Regions from separate parts of the Shewanella sp. UCD-FRSSP16_17 genome, predicted to be linked through region 2. Evidence: predicted binding sites of a transcription regulator. Region 2 holds the regulator's gene; each other region holds the start of a gene.
The links. The regulator LexA, encoded in region 2, represses DNA repair genes until DNA is damaged. The targets are predictions, from matches to a motif close to TACTGTATNNNNATACAGTA.

Region 1 (4,299 bases), on a different contig from region 2:
CTTTAAATTGGTTCATACCCGCATTTGTAAATAATAACGTTGGATCGTTATGTGGTACTAACGAGCTACTGTCGACAACTTGGTGTCCGTTGTTACCAAAATACGCTAAAAATGCGCTTCTTAATTCTGTGGTGGTCTGAAACATGAAATCGCCCTAAATGGATAAATTCTATTTATCATGAAGCTGAATATCAGCTTTAAATTGGCAACATTATATACTTAAACAAACTGAAGGTGCGAGATCCAAGCGTATTTAGATTAGCGATTTTCTTGCTATGAGGGGCGATTACTGTAATCGGTTAATTGGTTTTTAATAATCTGTGCCGTAATACGAGCTAAATGACGTCTTTAATGAAGTCATATCTTTATGCGCGGCGTTCGATCACATATGCCAATGAATAGAGCACTCACAAAAAAATCGCGGCCGACTCATGTCGACCGCGATAGTTATTTTCATTACTGTTAAAACGTGATTAGAACACTTCACCTGTTTCTAAATCGATGTTTTCATCCGACTCAGCTGGTGCCGCTTCTTTTTCAGTGCTTAATAGCATTTGACGTAAATTTGCTTCAATTTCTTCAGCTACTGCAGGGTTTTCAACTAGGTATTTACCCGCATTTGCACGGCCTTGACCAATCTTGTTGCCTTGGTAGCTGTACCAAGCACCAGCTTTCTCAACCAGCTTGTGTGCTACACCTAAATCAACGAGCTCACCAGTACGGTTAATACCTTTACCGTAAAGAATTTGGAATTCAGCTTGTCTAAATGGCGCTGCAATTTTATTTTTAACGACCTTTACTCGAGTCTCGTTACCTACGACAGCGTCGCCGTCTTTAATCGCACCTGTACGACGAATATCTAAACGTACAGAAGCGTAGAATTTAAGTGCATTACCACCCGTTGTGGTTTCAGGGTTACCAAACATAACACCAATTTTCATACGAATTTGGTTAATGAAAATAAGTAGCGTATTTGACTGTTTTAAGTTACCTGCAAGCTTACGCATTGCTTGGCTCATCATACGTGCGGCAAGGCCCATATGAGAATCACCAATTTCACCTTCAATTTCAGCTTTTGGTGTTAATGCTGCAACAGAATCGACAATGATTACATCAACAGCACCTGAACGTGTTAGCGCATCACAGATTTCAAGCGCTTGCTCACCAGTATCAGGTTGTGAACATAATAGGTTATCAATATCGACACCTAGATTTTTTGCATAGATAGGGTCTAGAGCATGCTCAGCATCAATAAACGCACACGTTTTGCCTTCACGTTGTGCTGCAGCAATAACTTCAAGTGTTAACGTTGTTTTACCCGATGATTCTGGACCGTAAATTTCAACGATACGTCCCATTGGTAAACCACCAGCACCTAAGGCAACATCCAACGAAAGCGAACCTGTAGAAATGGTTTCAACATCCATTGTGCGATCAGCGCCCAACTTCATGATTGAACCTTTACCAAATTGCTTTTCAATTTGACCTAATACAGCATTCAGCGCTTTCTCTTTATTTGGATCTGCTTTCATTCTCTTTATCCCTTTAAGGTGACTCAGTTCGAATAACGAACTTGGTAACGAATAAATTTGTCTGTTTCGTAATATGAGCTCAGTATACTGTATAATCATACAGTATCAATAGTTACTGTATAATTTTTTTCCTTTTTTTTACCTTACTATTATTTACACATTAAAAATCATACAGTTAATAACGAAAATATATTAATAACGATAAATAGTAGACAAACAAAACCACTGTATACAGTACTTCTAAGTTGGGTAAATACCTGAGTTTACAACAATAAGTATTGTTCAAAAAATCAGTAAACAAGGGCAAGACGGCATAGCATCGTTGCGATTCTATTGGGTATCAAATCAATTGTTGTTAAGATGACCGCCTATATTGACCCAGACTTAGCCTAATTCAAAATAAAGTAAGAGCAATCACTTAATGACCGTAAATGAAGACCCAAATTTAGAAAAGCACACTCCCATGATGCGCCAGTATTTAACGCTGAAAGCACAGCATCCTGAAATGCTGTTGTTTTATCGTATGGGAGACTTTTATGAATTATTTTATGAAGACGCTAAGCTGGCATCGGAACTGTTAGGTATCTCATTAACTGCACGTGGAAAAAGTGGTGGTAACGCGATTCCCATGGCAGGACTTCCCTACCACGCCGTTGAAGGTTACCTCGCAAAATTGGTTCAAATTGGTCAATCTGTCGCTATTTGTGAACAAGTCGGTGACCCTGCTACAAGTAAAGGACCAGTTGAGCGTAAAGTTGTAAGAATTGTTACCCCAGGTACCTTAACCGACGAGGCCTTACTACAAGAAAAGCAGGATAACTTACTTGCTGCGGTATATCAGGGTAAGAGTGGATTTGGCTACGCGACTTTAGATGTTTCGTCTGGTCGATTTGTTATTGTTGAACTTGAAAATGACGAAACACTGGAAGCTGAACTGCAACGTACCAGTCCTGCAGAATTGCTCTACAGTGAAGATTTACTTGACCGCCAATTAATTGAAAATCGCAAAGGCATACGTCGAAGACCTGAATGGGAGTTTGATTACGATACCAGCATTCAATTACTTCTAGAGCAATTTGGTACCAAAGATCTTCATGGATTTGGTATTACAAATGCTAGGCTTTCGCTACAAGCAGCTGGCTGCTTAATGCAATATGTCAAAGACACACAAAAAACAGCTTTGCCTCATATTAATAGCATCACCATGTTTAATCAGGCTGATACTATCATTCTTGATGCTGCCACCCGCCGAAACTTAGAACTTACTATTAATTTATCTGGTTCACGTGATAATACCTTAGCTTGGGTACTCGATAAGACAGCGACGCCGATGGGAAGTCGTATGTTGCAGCGATGGATCCACCAACCGCTGCGTGACCAACAGCATATTAGCCAAAGGCAACAAGCAGTTGCTGAGTTAATTGATACGGGGTTATATGCAGACTTACACCAGCAATTAAAAGCCCTTGGCGATATCGAACGTATCATGGCGAGGCTAGCTATTCGCAGCGCACGCCCACGAGATTTTGCCCGTCTTCGCCAGGCGTTGGCTTTATTACCTGAAATTCAGCAAACTTTAGGTCACTGCCAACAAAGTGAACTCCAACGTCTAGCCAATTTATTAGGCGAGTTTCCAGAGCAGCAACAGCTATTGGAAAATGCGATTGTCGATAATCCGCCTATGCTTATCCGTGATGGCGGCGTAATTAAAGCGGGTTACAACGCACAACTAGATGAATGGCGTGGCCTAAGTGAAGGGGCATCTGATTATCTAGTACAATTAGAAAACCGTGAAAAAGAACAAACAGGCATCAATACATTAAAGGTCGGCTACAACCGGGTTCACGGCTACTATATCGAAGTGAGTCGCTTACAATCAGATCAAGTTCCTTTGAGCTATCAGCGTCGTCAAACACTAAAGAATACCGAACGCTACATCACACCAGAGTTAAAAGAATACGAAGAGAAAGTGCTATCTAGTCAAGGAAAGGCATTAGCGATTGAAAAGCAGCTTTGGGAAGAGTTATTTGATTTACTTTTACCTAAATTGCATGAACTACAACTGTTTGCCCAAGCTGCATCCGAATTAGATGTGCTAAGCAACTTTGCAGAGCGAGCTGAAACACTGGATTATCATTGTCCAGAAATCAGTAATGACATTGGTATTCATATCGAGTCTGGCCGTCATCCTGTGGTCGAATTAGTTAGCCAAACACCATTTATTGCCAACCCAGTCACCCTCGCGCCTAAGCGAAGAATGCTTATCGTAACGGGGCCCAATATGGGGGGTAAGTCGACTTATATGCGTCAGGTTGCGTTAATCACGCTTATGGCTCATATAGGTAGCTTTGTACCTGCACAAAAAGCAATTATCGGCCCTGTAGATCGAATATTTACACGTATCGGCGCCTCTGACGATCTCGCTTCTGGACGTTCTACTTTTATGGTCGAAATGACAGAAACCGCTAACATTCTTCATAATGCTACAGAGAAAAGTTTAGTTTTAATGGATGAAATCGGTCGAGGTACTTCGACCTATGACGGTTTATCTCTAGCTTGGTCAGCAGCAGAGTATTTAGCTGAAAAAGTCGCAGCGTTAACCTTATTCGCAACCCATTACTTTGAATTAACCCAGTTGCCAGAGCAAATAACTGGCACTGCTAATGTACATTTAGATGCCGTTGAACATGGTGACACGATTGCCTTTATGCATGCTGTTCAAGAGGGCGCTGCGAGTAAAAGTTATGGCTTACAAGTTGCTTCACTA
Region 2 (4,299 bases):
TACTTTGATTGAGTTCAAACTCGTCTGTACCCGAAATAAGCTGTTGCTCAACAAATAAGTTTAATACGCTATCAATGTAAGCGGGTAAGTCTTCAATCCCCATAAACAACTCAGCCTTGAGTAGCGGATAGAAGTCATTAACGATTTCATGAATTTTTTGACGATTAAACTCTTCGTATTGCACCAAGCAACTCGCAATTAACGAAGGAACTGCCATTAAATGGATGATGTTATTACGGTAGTAGCTCATCGCAATTGCTGAAGACTCTTCAATCGCAATAATTTCACCAATTTGATCAGTGTGCGAAGTAAACTTTTTCAGTGATAGACATTGATCAACTAATTCACTAGCACTGCCTTGAGCAACTGAGGTGTAATCAGTGTAAGGTACTTCTTTCATCAATTTAAGATATAAATCTAGCTGACGTTCCAGCTCTGTGCGCTCTAATGCATTTTGTTCAGCGGCTAATAACACCATACTGGTTAACGTAACAGAGCTCGCAGCTGCTGCACTGTTAATGTTTGTCATCACTTTATTGGCTAATTGATTAACCGCAGGCGTTAACCATGTTGGTTTTTGCTCGGGATCTTTAGCCACTTCTTCACGCCAATCTGGCGACTGCTGATTTAAGAACTGCTGTACGTTAATTGGCTCACCAAAGTTAACGTAACCTTGTCCAAAGTTACCCAACTTACGCAATGCACCAAACACTTGCCATACAGATTCTTTTTGCTTTTTCTTACCACTTAATTCTTTATGATAAGTCGACACTTCCATGACATGATCGTAGCCAAGATACACTGGCACTAAGGTCACAGGACGCTCGATACCCCGCAATACGCTGTTTACCGTCATCGCTAGCATGCCTGTTTTAGGAGCAAGTAGACGGCCAGTACGTGAACGACCACCCTCAGTGAAATACTCAACTGAATAGCCTTTAGCAAATAGTTGATCTAAATACTCTCTGAATACTGCGGTATAAAGCTTATTACCGTTAAAACTACGACGGATAAAGAAGGCACCACCACGGCGGAACATTGGACCTGCCGGCCAAAAGTTAAGATTAATCCCTGCCGCAATATGCGGTGGAACCATGCCTTGATAATAAAGAATATATGACAGTAACAAGTAATCCATATGGCTTCGATGACACGGCACATAAACGATTTCATGACCATCATGATGCAGTTTACGAACTTGCTCCGCACTCTTGATGCTAATACCACTGTATAACTTGTTCCAAAGCCAAGTTAAGAAACGCTCAGCAATACGAATCAAGTTATCCGAATAGTCTGCCGCGATTTCATCAAGGTACTCAATGGCTTTTTCACGTGCCTTTTCTTCGGGAATTTTTTTGTTAACGGCTTCTTCTTGAATGGCACGCTTGATGGATTCTGACTTTAACAGCGAATTGAACATCGCTTGACGATTAGGAAGCTGAGGCCCCGTCATCACCTTACGTTGTCGGCGAAAATGCACACGAGCCACACGGATAAGCTTATGCGCAATACTGACATCTGTGCCGTGTTCATCAGCCATATAACGCAGCGACATGGCATTAGAAAATTGAATGAAGTTATGGCGACCTAAAAATAGAATCATTAACCATTTACGTAACCATGTTGGGTTTTCACGCTCAAAAACCGCAGCGGTCATGGTGTCATCTTCTTTACCTGGGATACGCCCCCAATATAGGCTTACAGGCACAAGCTGGATGTCGAGTTCTTTGTTCTTTTGGTGTAATTCGAGCAACTTAGTAAAGTTTGCTACAAATTTATCGCTACTATGGCGCTTACCAAACAAGGGTTTACGCCCTTCCACACACACAATTCTAGGGGTATTGAAACCATCAACATCTAACCGTTCATACGGACTTGGCAAGTTATATTTAGCTGTCATTTCATGTAAGGCAGCAATATCACTCAGCGACTCCGTTTTCATCACATAGACCACTGGCTTGTCAGGATCTAAGTTAAGGTCAGCGAACGGATCTTCAGGCACAACAACACTGTGTACCATTAATTTCTGAATCCAACGTAATGATTTAGCAATGATAGAATCTGGTTTTAGCATGGGTCTTCGCATTATCAACAACGATTTATTGCGCATAGGATACCAGAATATCATTCAGTTACACTAACCTCGGTAAATCTAGTTAACATTTAAGTAGCAAGTTTTGTTGGTTCTAACATCAAGTATCAATCACTTAGTAAGTAGCAAAACATTTAGGTACAGTACTGTATAAATAGACGGTATCCAGTACTTTTTGGCTTATTCACTTGAGTCATCAATAATAAAACACACTAATTTACCGACGCCCCGCAAAAACAATAAACTACTGATTTAATTAACTTTAAACAACTAGAAACTTCGATAAAAATTCATATCTATTGCTTTATCAGCAAAAAATGTTGGTTAATACTTGCGCGACCAAAGATACTGTATATAATGACAGTCACTGTATAAAAAAACAGGAATCAACATGAGACCTTTAACGCCACGACAAGCTGAAATTCTAGAATTAATTAAATGCAATATTGCCGAGACAGGTATGCCACCAACTCGTGCAGAAATTGCCACTAGATTAGGCTTTAAAAGTGCTAATGCTGCAGAAGAACATTTAAAAGCACTCGCTAAAAAAGGTTGCATTGAAATTATTCCAGGTACCTCTCGCGGTATCCGTATGGTCCAAGAAGAAGAGGAAGTTGAAGAAGGCTTACCACTGATTGGTCAGGTTGCGGCTGGTGAACCAATTTTGGCGCTAGAACATGTTGAACAATACTTTCAAGTTGATCCTGAAATGTTTAAACCCAATGCTAATTTCTTACTACGTGTTCGTGGCGACAGTATGAAGGATATTGGCATTATTGAAGGCGACTTATTAGCGGTTCACAAAATGCAGCAAGCTAAAAATGGTCAAGTCGTTGTTGCCCGTGTTGATGATGATGTCACCGTGAAGCGTTTTGAAAAGAAAGGCAACGTTGTTTATCTGCATGCAGAAAACGAGCAGTACTCGCCGATAAAAGTCGATTTAACATGCCAAAGCCTTACGATTGAAGGGCTCGCTGTTGGCGTTATCCGTAATGGAGGTTGGTTATGAACACATTAATAGGTAATGCACCACGTCACCCAGGTTTATGGATGGACATGGCATCAGCAGCTGCGCCAGTAAAGCAAGGTATCGAAACCAAACAAACAGCTAACCAAGGGTTAACTGAATTAACTCAGCTATGCGGCCAGTTAGCCGTATTAAGTCAACAAGGGCGATGGATTGTACTGATTAATCCGCCTCACATTGGTTACAAACAAATTCTAGCGAACGCCAATGTCAGAATGGACCGTGTATTACTGGTTCACACTAAAGATGAAGTCGAAACACTGTGGGCAATGGAAAAAGCACTCACAAGTGGTACATCCAGCGCAGTGATTACATGGACAACCCCATTAGATGCTCGTGATAATCGTCGCATTCAATTAGTCGCTAAAAGCGCCTTAGCACAAGGTGTCATTATCGAAGATGTAAATACTCACTTACGTGATGACCAATTAAACGCCAGTAATCCTGTGACTGCAACCCAATTGAATTTATCTGCATTTCACTAAAGTCTATTTGCTAAAAAAGCCCTTCATTTCGGTGACGGGCTTTTTTTTGCGCCTTTTTTCAGCAAATTAGATGATAAAGTGATCTTGATCAATATTTAATCTCCAAGTAATGTAGTTAACAAGGGGGTAACATTTATTGACCTCTCTTAGTGGTAAAAATGAACATAAGTGATAAAACGCTGTAAAGATTGTGCTGGTACCATGCGGTATAGAAAGCCTTGAATAAAAAAGCGTCAATTTAAGAATTGAAAAGTTCAGTATTAGGTACAAGTGTGGCCACCAAAACCCAATAGAATAATCGAGTATTAATACTCACTGCCACCGTGTACTTTGAAGTGATCAAACTTTTTCGGGAATAGAAAAGTTTGCATAGAGCAGAGTATTACTGTGTGACTTTTCCTTGTTGTTATTGCAAATCGCAATTGGCAGAGGAGTAGTCTTGTGAAGCGATTGTTGTATGGATTAATGGTGCTGTTTTTTGCAGTGCCACTTGCAGCGGCTGATATGCCGCTTAACATGACCCAAGGGGTAACAGAGATCAGTGGTAAGGTTTACGACCTCCATATGATCATTCTTTATATCTGTTGTGCTATTGGTGTTGTGGTATTTGGAATCATGATTTACTCCATGATTTATCATAGAAAATCAAAGGGTGCAGTACCTGCTGATTTCCATGATAGTACCAAAGTGGAAAT
Region 3 (4,299 bases), on a different contig from region 2:
TCTTGGTGTTCTTGGCATCGAAAAAGCTTGTGACTGCGATGATCCGTGTGATAAAAGAAAACGTCGAATGGCGGAATCTGAGCGTGAAGCTAAGCTAAATCAGAACCGTATTATTTAACCTGCATCTCATCGCGATACTCAAAGCGACTTAGCGGATCTAGGTTAATTAAATAGCCCAATGAGGTTTATCTCATTGGGCTTTTTTATGTCTGAAATAGTTTGTCATCTCATTCGATACAACATTTACAAAAATCATTTTAGGTAACATTTAACGATTATTCTGTGAACAAGCGCATGTAGCGTTTTTGTATTTTTAACCTATAACCGTGATTCCATTGAAGTTAACGGTATTTAAACTGAAGTGAAACTAGTTAATAACCTAAGTTGTAATGATAATGATTATCACTAATCAAGTGTATGATTTTAAAGGGTATTTGTAATTAATGAACGTATGTACTATCCTGTTGGAAATTGATCCAGATCAATCTTGAATTAAAGGACAGAATTATGAAAGGCCACCCTAAAGTAATTAGTCAGCTGAATAAAGTGCTGACGTGTGAGTTAACTGCCATTAACCAGTATTTCCTACATGCACGCATGTTCAAACATTGGGGTTTAGAAAACCTGAATGAAAAAGAATACAAGAAATCGATTCAAGATATGAAGCATGCCGACAAGCTAATTGAGCGTGTGTTATTTCTGGAAGGATTACCCAATTTACAGCAACTCGATAAGTTACGTATTGGTGAGCATTGTGAAGAGATGCTTGATTGTGACGAGCAAGCGTTAACCGAGCAGCTTGTCGTACTGAAAGAAACCATCAAGTTGTGTGAAGCAGAGCGTGACTATGTGAGTCGTGATCTACTTGAAGATTTACTCGAAGATGAAGAAGAACATCTTGATTGGATTGAGTCTCAAAAAGAACTCATCAATCAAACAGGTATTCAAAATTACCTTCAATCACAAATTAAAGATTAATAGGAATTTAACATGAAAGGTCATCCAGAAGTTATTGCAGCGCTAAACGCACTATTAACCGGTGAATTGTCGGCGATGGATCAATATTTTGTTCATGCTCATATGTATGAAGATTGGGGATTTGATGAGTTATACACTCGTATTCTTCATGAATCAGACGATGAAAAAGCGCATGCTGCCAAGTTAGTACAACGTATTTTATTCTTAGAAGGTACTCCAGACGTTGCGAGTCGTGAAGCACTCAACATCGGTAAAGATGTTGAAGAGATGCTGAAAAATGATTTGAACTACGAGTATGCCGTTGCTGATCATTTACGTGAAGTCATTGCACTTTGTGAAGAAAAAGAAGACTTCCAAACTCGTGAAATCTTAGAAGTATTATTAGATGATACTGAATCAGATCATATGTACTGGTTAGAAAAACAAATTCGATTGATTGATCGTGTTGGATTACAGAACTATTTACAGACGAAAATGTAAAAAGTCACTGGTATTAACAAGCCCAACAATGTTGGGCTTTTTTGTTTTTGTACTAAGTTACTTGGTGAAAAAGTCACTATAAAAGGGCTTAGATAAATAATGTGTAACAGACACCTCCGTAACTAAATCACCATGTTAACTCGCAAACGCTTGTTGAAATAGCTAAATTCGCTTCATTGATAAGCAGATTTGATTCAAATATCAGCGTTACTAGTGTTATTTCTTGGTACTGTTTATTTATACAGTGATTTTATCCATCTGCTATGATAAATTAATTAATCAGTTAATGAGCTAGAAAGAGCTTGCTTGAAAATGGTCCGTAAAATTATTCATATCGACATGGATTGTTATTTTGCAGCGGTGGAGATGAGAGATTTTCCAGAATTGCGTGGCAAACCCTTAGCTGTGGGGGGCAGAAGCGATCGCAGGGGCGTGATCAGCACATGTAATTATGAAGCTCGCCAGTTTGGTGTGCGCTCTGCTATGTCGAGTTATCAGGCGTTAAAATTATGCCCTGATCTCACTTTAGTGCCAGGTCGAATGGATGTCTATAAATCAATTTCCGTACAAATTAGAGCTATCTTTCATCGCTATACCGATTTAGTTGAGCCTTTATCTTTAGACGAAGCCTATCTAGATGTCACGGACTGTCATGCTCACAAGGGCAGTGCCACTTTAATTGCTAAGGCGATTCGTCAAGAAATACTCGATGAAACCGGGTTAACAGCATCAGCAGGTGTTGCGCCCATTAAGTTTCTTGCCAAAATTGCTTCAGATTTAAATAAGCCCAATGGGCAGTATGTTATCCCTCCTGAAGATATAAACGCCTTCGTAAAGCCATTAACGCTGAACAAAATTCCTGGCGTGGGTAAAGTGACCTCGGCAAAGCTAGCCGCCCTTGGTCTAACAACCTGTGAAGACGTGCAACATTACCCAAGTGATAAACTGATTGCAGCATTTGGTAAATTTGGTCGAGTTCTGATTGAACGTGCGCAAGGTATCGATAATCGGACAATCAGCCCCAATCGAGTCAGGAAATCGGTCGGAGTTGAAACCACACTAGCACAAGATATCTTTACGCTTGAGCAGTGCAATAATGTCATGCCGCAATTAATTCAAGAGCTCATTGCTCGAGTTCACCGCAGTGCAAAGGATAGGCAAATTCATAAGCAAGTGGTTAAGCTAAAGTTTAATGATTTTAAACAGACTACGATTGAACACCGTAGTGATGAAATATCATTGAACCTGTTTCATGAATTATTAAGCCAAGCTTTAGCGCGAGCAAATGGCAGGGGGATTCGTCTAGTCGGCGTGTCGGTCGGATTAGCTGATATTGAAATTGGCACCAAGGATAAACAGTCAAACACTGAACAACTTGATTTAAACTTTTAAGCTGATGCGTATTTTACTGACTACTCGCTTCGCTTAAATGAAAAAGGCTGCCATTCTCAAGAGAATGGCAGCCTTTTTGACGTTTTTACTAATTAGTCTTTTGCTGGAATACGTTCAAGTACTGCAAGCAGTAACTCCCAGTATTGTCCAACGGTTGTGATATTAACCATCTCATCAGGACTATGTGGGAAGCGAATTGTAGGACCAATCGAGACCATATCCATAGTCGGGTAGGGTTCTTTAAACAAACCACATTCAAGACCTGCGTGGATCACCATGATCGTAGGGTCTTTTTTATAAATGTCGTTATAAGTGTCACGAACTATCGCCATTACAGGTGAGTTATTATCAGGTTTCCAGCCAGGGTATGCGCCTGAAAGTTCGATACTTGCGCCTGATAAGTTAGCTAATGCTGTTAACTGAGTTTCGATTTCTTCACGACCGGAGTTTATTAATGACCGGATAAGGCATAGGACTTCTACAGACTCATTTTCAGTGTTGATAACACCGACATTGAGTGATGTTTCTGTTACGCCTTCAACTTCATCACTCATGCGCATAACGCCATTCGGGCAAGCATGAAGTAAGTCAATTAAGGTATTCTGCGCTTCTTCACCGATGACCTTTTCTGGTGTCTCGATTGATTCAAGTGTCAGTAACATGTCAGGATCGGCAATCGATAGCTCTGCACGTACTAAGGCTTGGAACTCAGTAATCGCTTGTTCAAGTTTTACTTGGTTTTCACTAGGTAACATAAAGCTGATATTCGCTTCACGAGGAATCGCATTACGTAATGAACCACCAGTAAAGTTGACTAATTCAAGTGCTAAATCGTCCGCATAAATGAATAGGAATCGTGCTAATAATTTATTCGCATTACCACGACCTAAATGAATGTTCACACCAGAGTGACCACCTTTAAGTCCCGACAAGGTTAATTTGAAGCTGGCATTGGTTTGCTCAGGGGCTTGCCACGACATCGGCACGCTTATTTGTGCATCAACACCGCCAGCGCAACCCATATAAATTTCGCCTTCCTGTTCAGAATCGGTATTAATTAAAATATCAGCATCAAGCATGCCTGCTTCGAGTCCAAAAGCGCCGGTCATGCCAGCTTCTTCATCAATAGTTAACAAGACTTCTAATGGGCCGTGTTTAATGTCATCAGCACCTAACACTGCAAGAGCTGATGCCATACCGATACCATTATCAGAGCCCAATGTGGTGCCGTTAGCTTTTACCCATTCACCATCGACATAGGCTTCAATAGGGTCTTTTTCAAAATCATGAACTTTGTCTGCATTCTTTTGCGGCACCATATCAATATGGGCTTGAAGTACCACGACTTTTCTATTTTCCATGCCTGGGTAGGCTGGTTTTTTGATGATAAGGTTACCGACCTTATCTTCAATAACGCTAAGATTTTTTGATTTTGCCCACTGTTGAATG

Region 1: a site for LexA is predicted at 1,618-1,637, ahead of recA (recombinase RecA). Genes of this name have one in related genera too.
Region 3: a site for LexA is predicted at 1,686-1,705, ahead of dinB (DNA polymerase IV). Genes of this name have one in related genera too.

The regions. Positions count from the first base shown of each region.
Region 1 covers NZ_LZFV01000002.1:330,386-334,684, forward strand. The annotation lists gene alaS (alanine--tRNA ligase) at 1-145, opposite strand, end outside; gene recA (recombinase RecA) at 474-1,532, opposite strand; gene mutS (DNA mismatch repair protein MutS) at 1,954-4,299, shown strand, end outside.
Region 2 covers NZ_LZFV01000046.1:203,082-207,380, forward strand. The annotation lists gene plsB (glycerol-3-phosphate 1-O-acyltransferase PlsB) at 1-2,074, opposite strand, end outside; gene lexA (transcriptional repressor LexA) at 2,484-3,101, shown strand; gene A9267_RS18045 (cell division inhibitor SulA) at 3,098-3,604, shown strand; gene coxB (cytochrome c oxidase subunit II) at 4,046-4,299, shown strand, end outside.
Region 3 covers NZ_LZFV01000002.1:445,742-450,040, reverse strand. The annotation lists gene nqrM ((Na+)-NQR maturation NqrM) at 1-118, shown strand, start outside; gene bfr (bacterioferritin) at 508-978, shown strand; gene bfr (bacterioferritin) at 991-1,458, shown strand; gene dinB (DNA polymerase IV) at 1,771-2,850, shown strand; gene A9267_RS06780 (aminoacyl-histidine dipeptidase) at 2,943-4,299, opposite strand, start outside.